Regions from separate parts of the Allobrachymonas sp. genome, predicted to be linked through region 2. Evidence: predicted binding sites of a transcription regulator. Region 2 holds the regulator's gene; each other region holds the start of a gene.
What was found. The regulator FNR, encoded in region 2, switches genes on or off when oxygen is low (the NO sensors DNR and NnrR bind a similar motif). The targets are predictions, from matches to a motif close to TTGATNNNNATCAA.

Region 1 (4,136 bases), on a different contig from region 2:
CAGGCGGCGAGCAGGGCTGACGCTCTTCTGTTTTCGCCCGCAGTGTCGCCCTGGGACCGCTGTTCCGTTTGAGTGGGGGGCGGGCGTGGTCGAGGAGGGCGCATCCCAGCGCGGCATCAATTGATGGCACCTTTGCTGGCCCGTGGCAGAACTTTCCCCTGCGTGAAGGCGCGCATCAGACCATGCCTCCGTAATTGGGGTCGATGCACCAGATGAAGTTCTGTACATCGATCATGTCCTTCGGCTGCAGATCGGCGATCTGTTGCTTCACGTACCCATAGAACGCCATCACGGTGCTGTACGTCAGCCAATTGAGCTTTGGCCGGTAGTTGATTTCAAACCGGGCTACTTTGGCTGCATTTGCTAGATTGGTCGGCTTGATTAGTACGTCTACCTCGGGGTGTAGCAAAAACCGGTAGATTGTCAGCAGCGGCCATTTGGCGCACTCCATGTGATCCAGCTCTTTGGCAAAGGCATCAAATGCGGCTTGACTCGGTCGTTCTGGCAACACCCATGCACAAAAGGCTTCCGCGAATGCCTTCGGTCTTGAGTGGTTTTTGACGGCATTGGCAAAGGCCATCTTCTCAAAGGAAGCGGGCAGGTTATTTTCGCTGCATTTGACCAACTGATAAGCCAGTTGCACCACGTCGGTATAGCGACCCTCGGTCAGCGCAGACCGCAAGCAGTCAGGCGAATACCATTGGCGAGCCAGTGCAGACAATCGATCCTTGTAGTCCCGTTCATGGTCCTTCATCTTTTGACCATGAAGCCCCCCCGGATAAATTTCCAACAACCTCTCCTTGGCTTCGGCGATGGTGCATATTGGGTAGGATTGGCCGTCCGCTGGTAGATGCATGTTATCTAGCAGTGCACTTTCTGCTTCTGCTCCGCTCACCCAGATTAGCTTGTCTGCGGCGGTGGGGTCCAAGTGCTTCTCTCCTGCCCCTTCAAAAAAGATATGAAAGTCTTGGCTGTTGGCATCTTCAAGCAGTTGACCAACACCCCACTCGGTTTTGGTGGCGTGCCGTACCCTGCTGCCCTTTTTCCCTTTTTGCATGGTCTATTTCTCCAAACATCTTGAGCCGCAACGTTGGGCGACTGATTTAGGATCGCCAATTCCGATGACTCGGCCGAGGTACTCCAAGGAACGAGCTTTCAGAACTCAGCGTACTGCAGGAAAGTGGCTTTGCGCTTACGTCGTCGGCAGGTCCAGCTGGGTCCGGGCCTGGCGGATGAGGGGGTACAGCGTGGTGTGCAGGGTGACCACGCTGCCGATGATGAGCAGCGCGGGGGAGGTCAGGGTGCTTTTGGCCAGCATGGCTTCCAGGGTGGCGAGCGTGGCGAGTCCCACCTGCTGCTGCGGCAGGGTGGCGCTGGCCACCACGGCGAGCGGCGTGTCGCCGGAGAAGCCGTGGGCCATCAGGTCCTGCACGATGCGGGGGGATTCGCCCAGCCCCATGTAGACCACCAGGGTCGAGGCGGGATCGAGGTGTTCCACCCAGTCGAGCGTGGAGCTGTCCTGTTTGCGGTGGCCGGTGACGAAGCTCACCATTTGCGTGTGGTCGCGGTGGGTGAGCGGAATGCCGGTGCAGGCGGCAGCGCCCATGGCGGCCGTGATGCCGGGCACGACTTCGCAGGCGATGCCCGCGCGGGCCAGTTCCTGCATTTCCTCGCCCCCACGGCCGAACATGAAGGGATCGCCCCCCTTGAGGCGCACCACCCGCAGCCCGTCCTGGGCCTTCTGCACGATCAGCCGGTTGGTGTCCTCCTGCGGCAGGGTGTGGCGGCTGGCGCGCTTGCCCACGCAGATGCGTTCGGCGCGGGGCGGAATCAGGTCGAGGATGGCCTGCGAGACCAGCAGGTCGTACAGCACCACGTCGGCCGTCTCGATGCGGCGCAGCGCGCGCAGCGTGAGCAGCTCCGGATCGCCGGGGCCGGCTCCCACGAGCGAGACGGCCGGCACGGCAGGGGGCTGTGCCGCAGAGGGGGCGGAGGGTGCGGGGGCGTGCGGAACGGAGGTCATCGGGCTGGTCACAGGATGGGTCGAGAGGAGGGCATTCCCGGAGCCCTGCGGGGAACGTGGGGCATGTGGGGCATGTGGGGGTTTCCGAGGGTGACAGTGTACAAATTGCGGCGGCTTTTTTTGGTTGACTGCCGTCAATGCCGGACTGCCCGGGCCAAACATACAGTTACACCCGGTTTGTTTCCTCATTACTCATCAAAGGATGGCGACATGGCAGCAAGTTTTACCAAGTCGACCGCCCGTAATATTTTCTACGGCGGTTCATTGTTCTTCATCCTGCTCTTTCTGGCGCTCACGTTCCAGACGGAACAGGATTTTCCCAAGTACGACAACCACGAAAACCTCACCGTGCAGGCCATCCGGGGCAAGAAGCTCTGGGAGGTGAACGACTGCGCCGGCTGCCACACCCTGCTGGGTGAAGGGGCGTATTTCGCGCCGGAGCTGGGCAATGTCTACACGCGCCGCGGCCCGGATTTCATCAAGGTCTGGATCAAGGCACAGCCCACGCACGCGCCGGGCCGCCGCCAGATGCCCAACTTCCACTTCACCGACCAGCAGCTCGACGATCTCGTGGCGTTCTTCAAGTACACCTCGGGCATCCGCACCAACAACTGGCCGCCGAACAAGGAAGGCTGATTGCCCCCGCATGCACCGCAACGTTCACATTCCAAGGAGAATTTCATGACTCACATTGCCCTGCCGGTGGATGCAGAGGGGCTGGCGCCCGTGGCGCCGGCCGATCTGGCACCGGAGCCGGCCAAGCTGCGCTATGCGTCGCAAGCGGTGGCCAAGCCCTATTTCATCGCCGCCATTGCCCTGTTCGTGGGGCAGATCTGCTTCGGCCTCACGATTGGCCTGCAGTACGTGATCGGCGACTTCCTGTTCCCGTACATCCCGTTCAACGTGGCACGCATGGTGCACACCAACCTGCTCATCGTGTGGCTGCTGTTCGGCTTCATGGGGGCGGGCTACTACCTGATCCCCGAGGAGTGCGAGCACGAGCTCTACAGCCCCCGGCTTGCGCTGATCATGTTCTGGATTTTCCTGGTGGCCGGTGCGCTCACCATCGTGGGCTATCTGACCGTGCCCTATGCCGAGCTGGCGCGCCTGACGGGCAACGACCTGCTGCCGACCATGGGCCGGGGCTACATCGAGCAGCCGCTCATCACCAAGGTGGGCATTGTGGTGGTGGCGCTCGCCTTTCTGTTCAACCTGAGCATGACCATGCTCAAGGGCCGCAAGACGGCCATCAGCATGGTGATGATGATCGGTCTGTGGGGGCTGGCGCTGATGTTCCTGTTCGCGTTCTACAACCCGGACAGCGTGCCGCGCGAGAAGTTCTACTGGTGGTGGGTCGTGCACCTCTGGGTCGAGGGCGTGTGGGAGCTCATCATGGGCGCGATGCTGGCCTTTGTGCTGGTCAAGGTCACGGGCGTGGACCGTGAAGTGATCGAGAAGTGGCTCTACCTGATCGTGGCCATGACGCTGATCTCCGGCCTGATCGGAACCGGCCACCACTACTACTGGACCGGCATGCCGCCCTTCTGGAAGGTGTGGGGCTCGATCTTCTCTGCTCTGGAGCCGATTCCCTTCTTCATGATGACCGTGGCCGCCTTCAACGTGGTCAACAAGCGCCGCCGCGAACACCCCAACCGGGCCGCCGTGCTGTGGGCGCTGGGCTGCTCGGTGATGGGCTTCCTGGGAGCCGGGGTGTGGGGTTTCCTGCACACGCTGTCCTTCGTCAACTACTGGACGCACGGCACCCACATCACCGCGAGTCACGGGCACATGGCCTTCTATGGCGCCTATGCCATGGTGGTGCTGACCATGATCTCCTACTCCATGCCCATCATCAACGGGCGCGAGGCCAACAGCAACAAGTCGCAGGTGATCGAGATGTGGTCGTTCTGGCTCATGACCGTGGCCATGGTGTTCATCACCCTGTTCCTGACCGCGGCAGGCATTCTGCAGACCTGGCTGCAGCGCTACAGCGACAACCCCATGCCCTTCATGCAGGTGCAGGAGAAGATTTCGTTCTTCTTCTGGCTGCGCGAGGGCGCGGGTCTGGTGTTCTTCACCGGTCTGCTGCTCTATGTGGCGAGCTTCTTCGTCG
Region 2 (4,136 bases):
CCACGACGCTGCTGAAGCCGCTTGAGACGCTCCCACACCCTGCGTGCGGAGCGATCCAGCCACAGCGGTTGTCTGCCCTGCACCAGCAGAACCAGCCCCAGCAGCAGGGCTGCCACGTGCAGCATGCTCCAGAACGGACGCAGGGCTGCACTGTGCACGGTCATCCATCCCAGCCCCTGCATCGAGGCGGCCGCGACTGCGCCCAGCGCGCCATAGCCGATCACCCTTCCCACCTGGAACAGGCCCATGGCCAGCGTCTGGCGTCCACGAACCGGCCCAGCCGCATGACCGATCCCGGCGCAGGCCGCACCGCACATGGCAATGCAGTGGGGCCCTCCGGCCAGCCCCATCAGAAATGCCGTGGCGGCAAGCGAGAGCTGCATCGACACGCCGTCAGATGATCTTGGAAAACCGCGTGCGCGACAGATTGGCCTGCAGGTACTTGTCGAACACCATGGCCACCCCGCGAACGAAATACCAGCCCTGATCCGTCACCTGCAGACGCTGTGCATCCACCTCGACCATCCCTTCTCCCTGCAGCCGTTTCAGATCTTCCAGCTCGCGGGCGAAATACTGACGGAAATCGATCATGTATGCGAGATTGATGGTTTCGTACTCCACCTCTCCCTGACACATGATGGCCATGATCACCGTGCGGCGGATCAGGTCGTCGCGCGTCAGCGCCAGCCCGCGCACCACGGGGAAATGCCCACGATCCAGACAGTCGTAGTACTCCTCCAGTGTCTTGGCATTCTGGCTGTAGGTCGAACCGATGCGCCCGATGGCCGACACCCCCAGCCCGATGAGGTCGCAGTCAGGCTGCGTGCTGTAGCCCTGGAAATTGCGATGCAGGCTGCCCTGACGCTTGGACACTGCAAGCGCGTCATCCGGCAGGGCAAAGTGATCCATGCCCACATACACATAGCCCGCCTGGCTGAAGGCCTGCAGCGACTGCGACAGCATCTGGATCTTCTCGCCGCCACTGGGCAGCGTATAGGCGTCGATGCGCCGCTGGGGCTTGAAGCGCTCCGGCAGATGCGCGTAGGCATAGAGTGCGATGCGGTCGGGCCGCAGCGTGCACACCTGCTCCAGCGTGCGCGCAAAGGATGCTGCCGTCTGCTGCGGCAAGCCATAGATCAAATCCACGTTCACCGATTCAAACCCGATCTGGCGGGCAGCCTCGACGAGCGCGAACACCTGCGATGCCGGCTGAATGCGGTGCACCGCCTTCTGCACCTCGGGGTCGAAGTCCTGTACCCCGAAGCTCAGTCGGTTGAAACCGAGCCGAGCCAGCGTGCGCAGGCGCGTTTCGTCGACCGTGCGAGGATCCACCTCGATCGAATACTCCCCGCCCGGCACCAGTGTGAATGCGCCCCGGATCATGCCCATGAGCTCCGTGAGCTCGGCGTCGTTCAGGAAAGTGGGCGTGCCGCCTCCAAAGTGCAGCTGCGACACCGTCTGTCCGCGTCCCAGCCGCCCCACATGCAGATCGATCTCGCGCTGCAGATAGCGCAGATACTCGGCACCCCGCTCATGGTGCTTGGTGATGATCTTGTTGCAGGCGCAGTAGTAACACAGCGACTCACAGAACGGCACATGCACGTACAGCGACAGCGGGAGCACCTGCCCCGCACGGCCATTGCTGCGCTGCTCGAGCGCTGCCACATAGTCGTTCTCGCCAAAGGCTTCGACAAAACGGTCGGCCGTGGGGTAGGAGGTGTAGCGTGGACCGGCAATGTCATACCGTGCCAGCAATTCGGGGGTGATGTGGGAAAGTGCCTGACTGCTCATGTTCCGTGCATTGTAAGATCGTCGACCCGGCTCCCGGCAGTTCTCTCCCATGCGACCATGACGGCGCATGGCCATGCCCTGCGGATTCCGGCCTCTGCTGCGTGCATGCCCCTTTCTCCTGCCGCTCCAGGCCGCAGAAATGGACATGGCCTCAGGGACATACATCCCCTTTCGGCTGCAGGACTTTTCATCTCTCTAATGTGCCCATCCTCCCGCAGGACCACATTGACTTGCATCAACGGCAAGTTGCCCCATGCGATAATGGTTCTCACCTGTGTGCAACCCAATCCCCATCGGGGCAGTGTTCTTTCTTCTGTCCCTCGCTTTTCCACCATGCCCACCCATTCGCTGGCCCAAGGCTACAAGGTAGCCTGCTCGAACTGCAATCTGCGTGAACTGTGCATGCCCATGGGACTGACGCCCTCCGAGCTGGAGTACATCGACGACGTGGTAGCCACACGGCGCAAGATCAAGCGGGGGCAGGCACTCTTCAATGCCGGAGAAACCTTTGCTGCCCTCTTTGCCGTGCGCACGGGCGTGTTCAAGACGACCATCACCACCCAGGATGGACGCGACCAGGTCACTGGCTTCCAGATGGCCGGCGAGATCATCGGCCTTGATGGCATCGTGCAGGATGCCCATACCTGCAATGCCATAGCCCTCGAAGACGCCGAAGTGTGTGTCATGCCATTCGAGCGGTTTGAAGCCCTGGCCCGCCAGGTCCCGGCCCTGCAGAGCCATCTCCACAAGATCATGAGCCGCGAAATCGTGCGCGACCATGGCGTGATGCTGCTGCTCGGCAGCATGCGGGCCGAGGAACGTCTGGCAGCCTTCCTGCTCAACCTGGTGCAGCGCATGCATGCACGGGGGTTCTCCCAGTCCGAGATCATCCTGCGCATGACGCGCGAGGAGATCGGAAGCTACCTGGGACTCAAGCTCGAAACCGTGAGCCGCATGTTCTCCCGCTTTGCAGAGGAAGGCATCGTCGAGGTCAGGCAGCGCCACGTCCGCATTCTCGACATCGAGGCCCTGCAGCGTCTGGTCAACCAGCACACGCACACAGAAGACTGAGCGCAACGTCCCTGCACCAGACGGCGCCTGCACACTCTCGCCACTCCGATCCCCTGGCAGATCCCTGCTCCAGAAACAGGACAGCCGGCTCAAGGCCGGCTGCTGTCATGGTGCAGACAGGGAAACCCCTGCCCCGTCAGTGGTCATCCACCGGAACCCCAGTGGCTGCATGGTTGCGCGCCTTTTCGGCAGGAGCATAGTTCACCCCCTTTGCACGTACCATCTGATCGGTGTTGGGCTCGTCTTCCGATCGCGTCAGAACCTGCTCGGGGGCCTGCATGATGAAATACCAGGTCACGAGACAGGCCAGTACCACCGACAGCGGCCCCCCCACGACCATCCAGACCACGGGGTATTTCCACCAGGGACGCCCGTCCTCGGGATGTGCCTTGGACAGGCCCGGCAGTGTGGTATTTGCTTCCATGCGTACAACTCCTTTGCGAAGGCGAGAGCCCTCGAACCGCAGGGCTCTCACTATATCGCACGAACTTACTTGGGTACAGAGAAAGCGCCCTTTTCGGTCACCGAGACATCGGTGCCAGCCTGCTCGATCTGGAAGTTGATCGCATGCGATCCTGGTTCCAGCGTACCGTAGGGCACCCGCACGCTCACGGCCTTCTGCTCCACCTGAGCGGGACCGATGGTCACGGTCGAGCCCTCGACCACTTCCGCCCCCGTCACTCCCTCGACAGAGATGTTGTAGGTCTGCGCATTCTCGGTCGTGTTCATGATGCGCACCAGATAGGTGTTCTCGATCTTGTTGCCAGCCACGATACGGGACATGACTCCCCGGTCGCGAATGATGTCGACCTTCATGGGCGAACGCATCGAGAGGCTCACGACGAGCGCCGTGGCGATCAGCATCAGGATGCCGGTGTACACCAGAATCCGGGGCCGCATGACGCGGTGGATGATGTCGCTCTTGGTCCAGCCATTCTTCATGGCGTTTTCTGTCGAGTACTTGATGAGCCCGTGCGGGTAGTTCATCTTGTCCATGACCTCATCGCAGGCATCCACGCAGGCACCACAGCCGATGCATTCGTACTGCAGCCCATTGCGAATGTCGATGCCAGTCGGGCAGACCTGCACGCACATGGTGCAGTCGATGCAGTCGCCCAGCGCCACTTCGGAACGATCCACCTTCTTGGAGCGCGGACCGCGCGGCTCGCCGCGCTTGTCGTCGTAGGTCACGATCAGCGTGTCGGCATCGAACATCGCGCTCTGGAAGCGGGCATACGGGCACATGTACTTGCACACCTGCTCGCGCATGTAGC
Region 3 (4,136 bases), on a different contig from region 2:
ATTGCACCGTGTCAACGAGCGTCTTCTGCGCATGGCCATTGTCACCATCGGACTGGGTCTGACGGTGGGGCTCTTTCTGAGGCCCATCCATTGACCCTTGACGGAACCGATTGGGGAAAGGATCCAGTGTGCTGCGCTTGGGATCCGATCAGGTCCGAGGGCTATTTCTGCGGGCGGGGGCGGGCAGCCAACGCTGCTTCGGCTGCGCTGGGCCAAAATGAATCGTCTGTCCGCAGGGACTGTGCGCTGCAGATGGCGGAATGTACGGCCATGGACACCACTGTGCTGGTCATGGCTGCCAGTGTCAGTCCATCCGGCGGTGGCGTGTCCGCGACATCGGCCTGCCCTGTAGCCAGGGCGAAGAGGGTATCGCCATCCAGCAGGGTATGCACCGGTGTGATGCAGCGGGCCAGACCATCGTGCCCGGCCACGGTCAGGCGCTGGAGCTGTTCGCGGCTGAGCCGGGCATCGGTGGCGATGACGCCGATGGTGGTGTTGGTGCCAGGCAGCACTGTGGCCGGTGACTGGCCCTGCACCAGACTGGCCATCGAATCTCGCAGTTCAAGGCTGTCCGGCGTTTTGCGGCTGCCGGCCAGGAGATGGCCATTTGCAGCATCACGCACATCGCCGACGGCGTTGCAGGCCACGAGTGCCCCGACCGTGATGCCGTGCAAGGTGAGGCTGGCGGAGCCTATGCCCCCTTTCATGGCACAGTCGTTTCCGAAAAGCTTGCCCACTGTGGCACCGGCTCCCGCACCGACATTGCCCTGTGCAAGGGGCTTCTGGGATGCCGCAGTGCAGGCGGCATGGCCATCCTGCGCGGTGGGGCGGATACGGGCATTCCCTGTCGGAAGGTCGAACAGCACGGCAGCCGACACCAGGGGCAGGTGGCCGAAGCCGGTTTCCATGCCCAGCCCGTGCTCTTCCATCCAGGCCATGACTCCCGTGGCGGTGTCCAGTCCCCATGCACTGCCACCGCTCAGCACTACGGCGTGGATGCGTTGTACGAGATTGCCGGATCTGAGCAGATCGGTTTCGCGCGTGCCTGGTGCAGCGCCGCGCACGTCCACTGCGGCCACCGCTCCTTGCGGAACCATCACGACGCTGCAGCCGGTGGGCCGATCGGAGCGGGTGTGATGTCCGGCGATCACGCCCCGCACATCCGTGATGCAGCCGGATTCATGCGGAAGGGGGATCATGGGGATGATGAAAATACAGCCCATCCGACCAGGTGGCCAGCCATTCCGGGCGGAAGGCCACAAAAATGGCGGTCAGCATGCCTGTCATGAAACCATCCCCCCAGGCAATGAGCCAGTGGGCAATGGTGGTGAGACTTGGATCGACGTGGGGCAAGGACATGCCGGCCCATTCATGCAGCACGCTGGAAGCGAACACGCAGGCTACTGTGCCAAAGAAGCCGCGACCGAGGATGTACACGAACAGGTGCGTGCCGATGAATCTGCGGATGAGGGCCCCCAGCAGCATGGCCAAGGTGGCAGGGAGGATGCCCAGCCAGAAAGCGTTTTCCATGATCAGCTGGGGTGGGGCATGACCTATCCATGCCGAAAGCACGGCGATCAGGCAGAAGGCAGGCACTGCCAAGGGCCAGCCAAGCATGAGAAGCACCATGCACGAGCCGGTCAGCTGCAGCTGAAGCGGCATGGTGTGCAGCCGGGGGAGTGCCCACAGCCATGGGGTAATGACCAGGCTCCCTAGAAAGGGGTTCAGCAGCTCTGTATCACGCAGCAGACGCCACGGCTGCATCGACAGTGCGATGCCAAGGGCGAGCAGAACCGGCAACCATTCCCAGGAAGTATCCATGGCGCGGATCATACCCTTCTCGTGCCAGAGGAATAGAGAAGAAACTCCGCGAAAGAATGTTTTCCTGGCTCCGGATGCGTGCTCAGGCAGTGACAGGGGGCTGGGTGGCCTGATCCTGGGAGTCTTCGGAGCAGGTGTCTCCGCCACAGCCGTGGATCACGTCGTGGGGAAGCATTTCGGGATGTGTCATGGCACCCGTGACAGGGTCGTAGCCCACCCGCCGCAGATGCAGGGCCAGGGCTGCATCCATGGTGTCTGCATGCTGGGGAAACCAGTTTGCCAGTTCGGTTGCCATCTGTCGTACCACCTTGAGATGGCCCTTGCGGCCATATTCGAGGCCTTCGCGCATCACGCCCAGCACAGCGCCATGGTGGGTGGTGTGGCAGTTGCTGGCAGCAAACCGGGTGGCCAGCATCCACCGGTTTTCGTTGTCGAAATGCACATCCGTGTGATCGATGAGGTGCTGCCATTCCTCCAGCAGGTGGGCATCGTCGGCAGCCTCGACGCGTGCAAGCAGGTCGACAAATTCGACATGGGTCTGATCCATGGCGTCCACGCCGAGCACGAAATCCTCATTCCACTCCAGTTTGCTCATGATTGCCTCTGCCTTGATGACTCGATGATCCCTGTGCGCGTGTCGGCGCACAGGCGCATGCAGTGTATAGCCACATGCGCTGCATACCTTGACCTGAATCAGGCACTGTCTGCGTGGCTTATCAATCCGCATGGCGCAGAGTACACTTTCCCTGCATTGCATTCGGTGTCCCTCGGAGTGGCGGGCGTGGTCATCCAGACCCGCAGCAGCTTCGGGGCAGGGTTGACATCCGGCCTTCATTGAGCTGATGAAGACGGAGCGTCGCAGGGAGGCGGACGGGTAGCAGCCTCCAGGGATGACCGGCACCATTCACCATTCTTTTGAGGAAGACGAATCATGTTCAAACATATCCTTCTGCCGGTTGACGGTTCACGTACCTCCACGCTTGCCGTGGAAAAGACTTCCGATCTGGCCAAGGCGCTGGGCTCCAAGGTCACTGCAGTGTATGTGCTCGATCCCTATCCCTTTGCCAGCGCCGGCCCGGATTTCGCCTTTGGGCAGGCACAGTACATGAGCGCCATCACCAAGGAAGCAACCGAAGTGCTCGATCAGGTGAAAGCCATGTTCGCCGCCAAGGGGCTGGCCGTGGATGTCATGACGGTAGATGCCTATGCGGTGTGGAAGGGCATCATCGACCAGGCCCAGAAGCTGGGTGCCGATCTGATCGTGATGGGGTCTCATGGCCGTCATGGCGTCGAGAAGCTCATGCTTGGCAGCGTGGCACAGCGTGTGGTGTCGCATGCGCCCATGTCGGTGCTGGTGGTGCACCAGGATGCAGCCCAGGCAGGCGCGACCCAGACAGCGGGCTAAACGGCGCTGTTCTGCAAAAAATGCAGATCTTTTGACGAGCGTGCTGAAACTGCGCTATACTTCATGCTTCAGCACAACGCGGGAATAGCTCAGTTGGTAGAGCGCAACCTTGCCAAGGTTGAGGTCGCGAGTTCGAGTCTCGTTTCCCGCTCCATATGTGAATGTGCAGACTGCAGTACACAATCTGCACATTGTTGAAAAAAGGGCTTCGGCCCTTTTTTTCGTTTTAACGGTGGCTTTTCAAAGCACATGCATGTTGTGGCATGCAACATGTGATGCAGCCCTCCCCAGGGCTCTATCTTGGTGCCGATGGGGATGGGCACTGAAGACGCGCCGTGAGCCTGTGGCGCATGACATGCGCATCCGGCCGAATCCTGTACAGGAATCAAACGTCCAAGCGTGCTGGAGCTTCTGCCTTTTCTTTGTGCCGGAGAAAGGGCTCACCGCCGCCCCTCAGGAATGCACGGAACTTACGGTGACGGACGAAGACTCGCATGGTGGACGGAACAGCATGCGCAGCTGCGATTCGCACAGCGTGCCGCCATCGATCGGATGCTCGGGGTCAAGGATGCCATGGTGGATCATGCCGATCCACAGCGGTCCAGCGAGCAGATGGGGATGCTGTGCCAGGGTGTCATCACCGACTTCGCCGCGCTGGAAGACCCTTTGCGCATGGTGACGGATGTGCGCCAGGAAGGGGGCATGGACTTCCCTTCGATAGGCTTCGATCAGGAAGGGAAACTTGACCCCTTCCGCCAGAATCAGATGGGCCACCGAAGCGCGTCCACGTCATTTCCATGGTGCGCATGGCAGGCAGCAGGGTGCGCCGGAAATGGTCGACCACGAGTTCTTTCTCGCGAATCGGCTGCTTCTCGACTTCGCTGAGCGGGCCCTTGACCACCTGCTCGAT

Region 1: a site for FNR is predicted at 2,148-2,161, ahead of cobA (uroporphyrinogen-III C-methyltransferase). Genes of this name have one in related genera too.
Region 3: a site for FNR is predicted at 2,505-2,518, ahead of ACE3P9_RS01595 (hemerythrin domain-containing protein). Genes of this name have one in related genera too.

Annotation. Positions count from the first base shown of each region.
Region 1 covers NZ_JAYRLV010000005.1:133,949-138,084, reverse strand. The annotation lists gene ACE3P9_RS06240 (hypothetical protein) at 1-20, shown strand, start outside; gene ACE3P9_RS06235 (DUF3553 domain-containing protein) at 176-1,057, opposite strand; gene cobA (uroporphyrinogen-III C-methyltransferase) at 1,193-2,023, opposite strand; gene ACE3P9_RS06225 (cytochrome c) at 2,234-2,659, shown strand; gene ACE3P9_RS06220 (cbb3-type cytochrome c oxidase subunit I) at 2,705-4,136, shown strand, end outside.
Region 2 covers NZ_JAYRLV010000004.1:100,298-104,433, reverse strand. The annotation lists gene ACE3P9_RS05305 (sulfite exporter TauE/SafE family protein) at 1-383, opposite strand, end outside; gene hemN (oxygen-independent coproporphyrinogen III oxidase) at 394-1,791, opposite strand; gene fnr (fumarate/nitrate reduction transcriptional regulator Fnr) at 2,125-2,862, shown strand; gene ACE3P9_RS05290 (nitrogen fixation protein FixH) at 2,999-3,286, opposite strand; gene ccoG (cytochrome c oxidase accessory protein CcoG) at 3,352-4,136, opposite strand, start outside.
Region 3 covers NZ_JAYRLV010000001.1:344,609-348,744, reverse strand. The annotation lists gene ACE3P9_RS01610 (sulfite exporter TauE/SafE family protein) at 1-94, shown strand, start outside; gene ACE3P9_RS01605 (P1 family peptidase) at 162-1,199, opposite strand; gene ACE3P9_RS01600 (energy-coupling factor ABC transporter permease) at 1,180-1,821, opposite strand; gene ACE3P9_RS01595 (hemerythrin domain-containing protein) at 1,904-2,416, opposite strand; gene ACE3P9_RS01590 (universal stress protein) at 2,753-3,226, shown strand; tRNA gene ACE3P9_RS01585 (tRNA-Gly) at 3,305-3,380, shown strand; gene ACE3P9_RS01580 (hypothetical protein) at 3,680-4,000, opposite strand.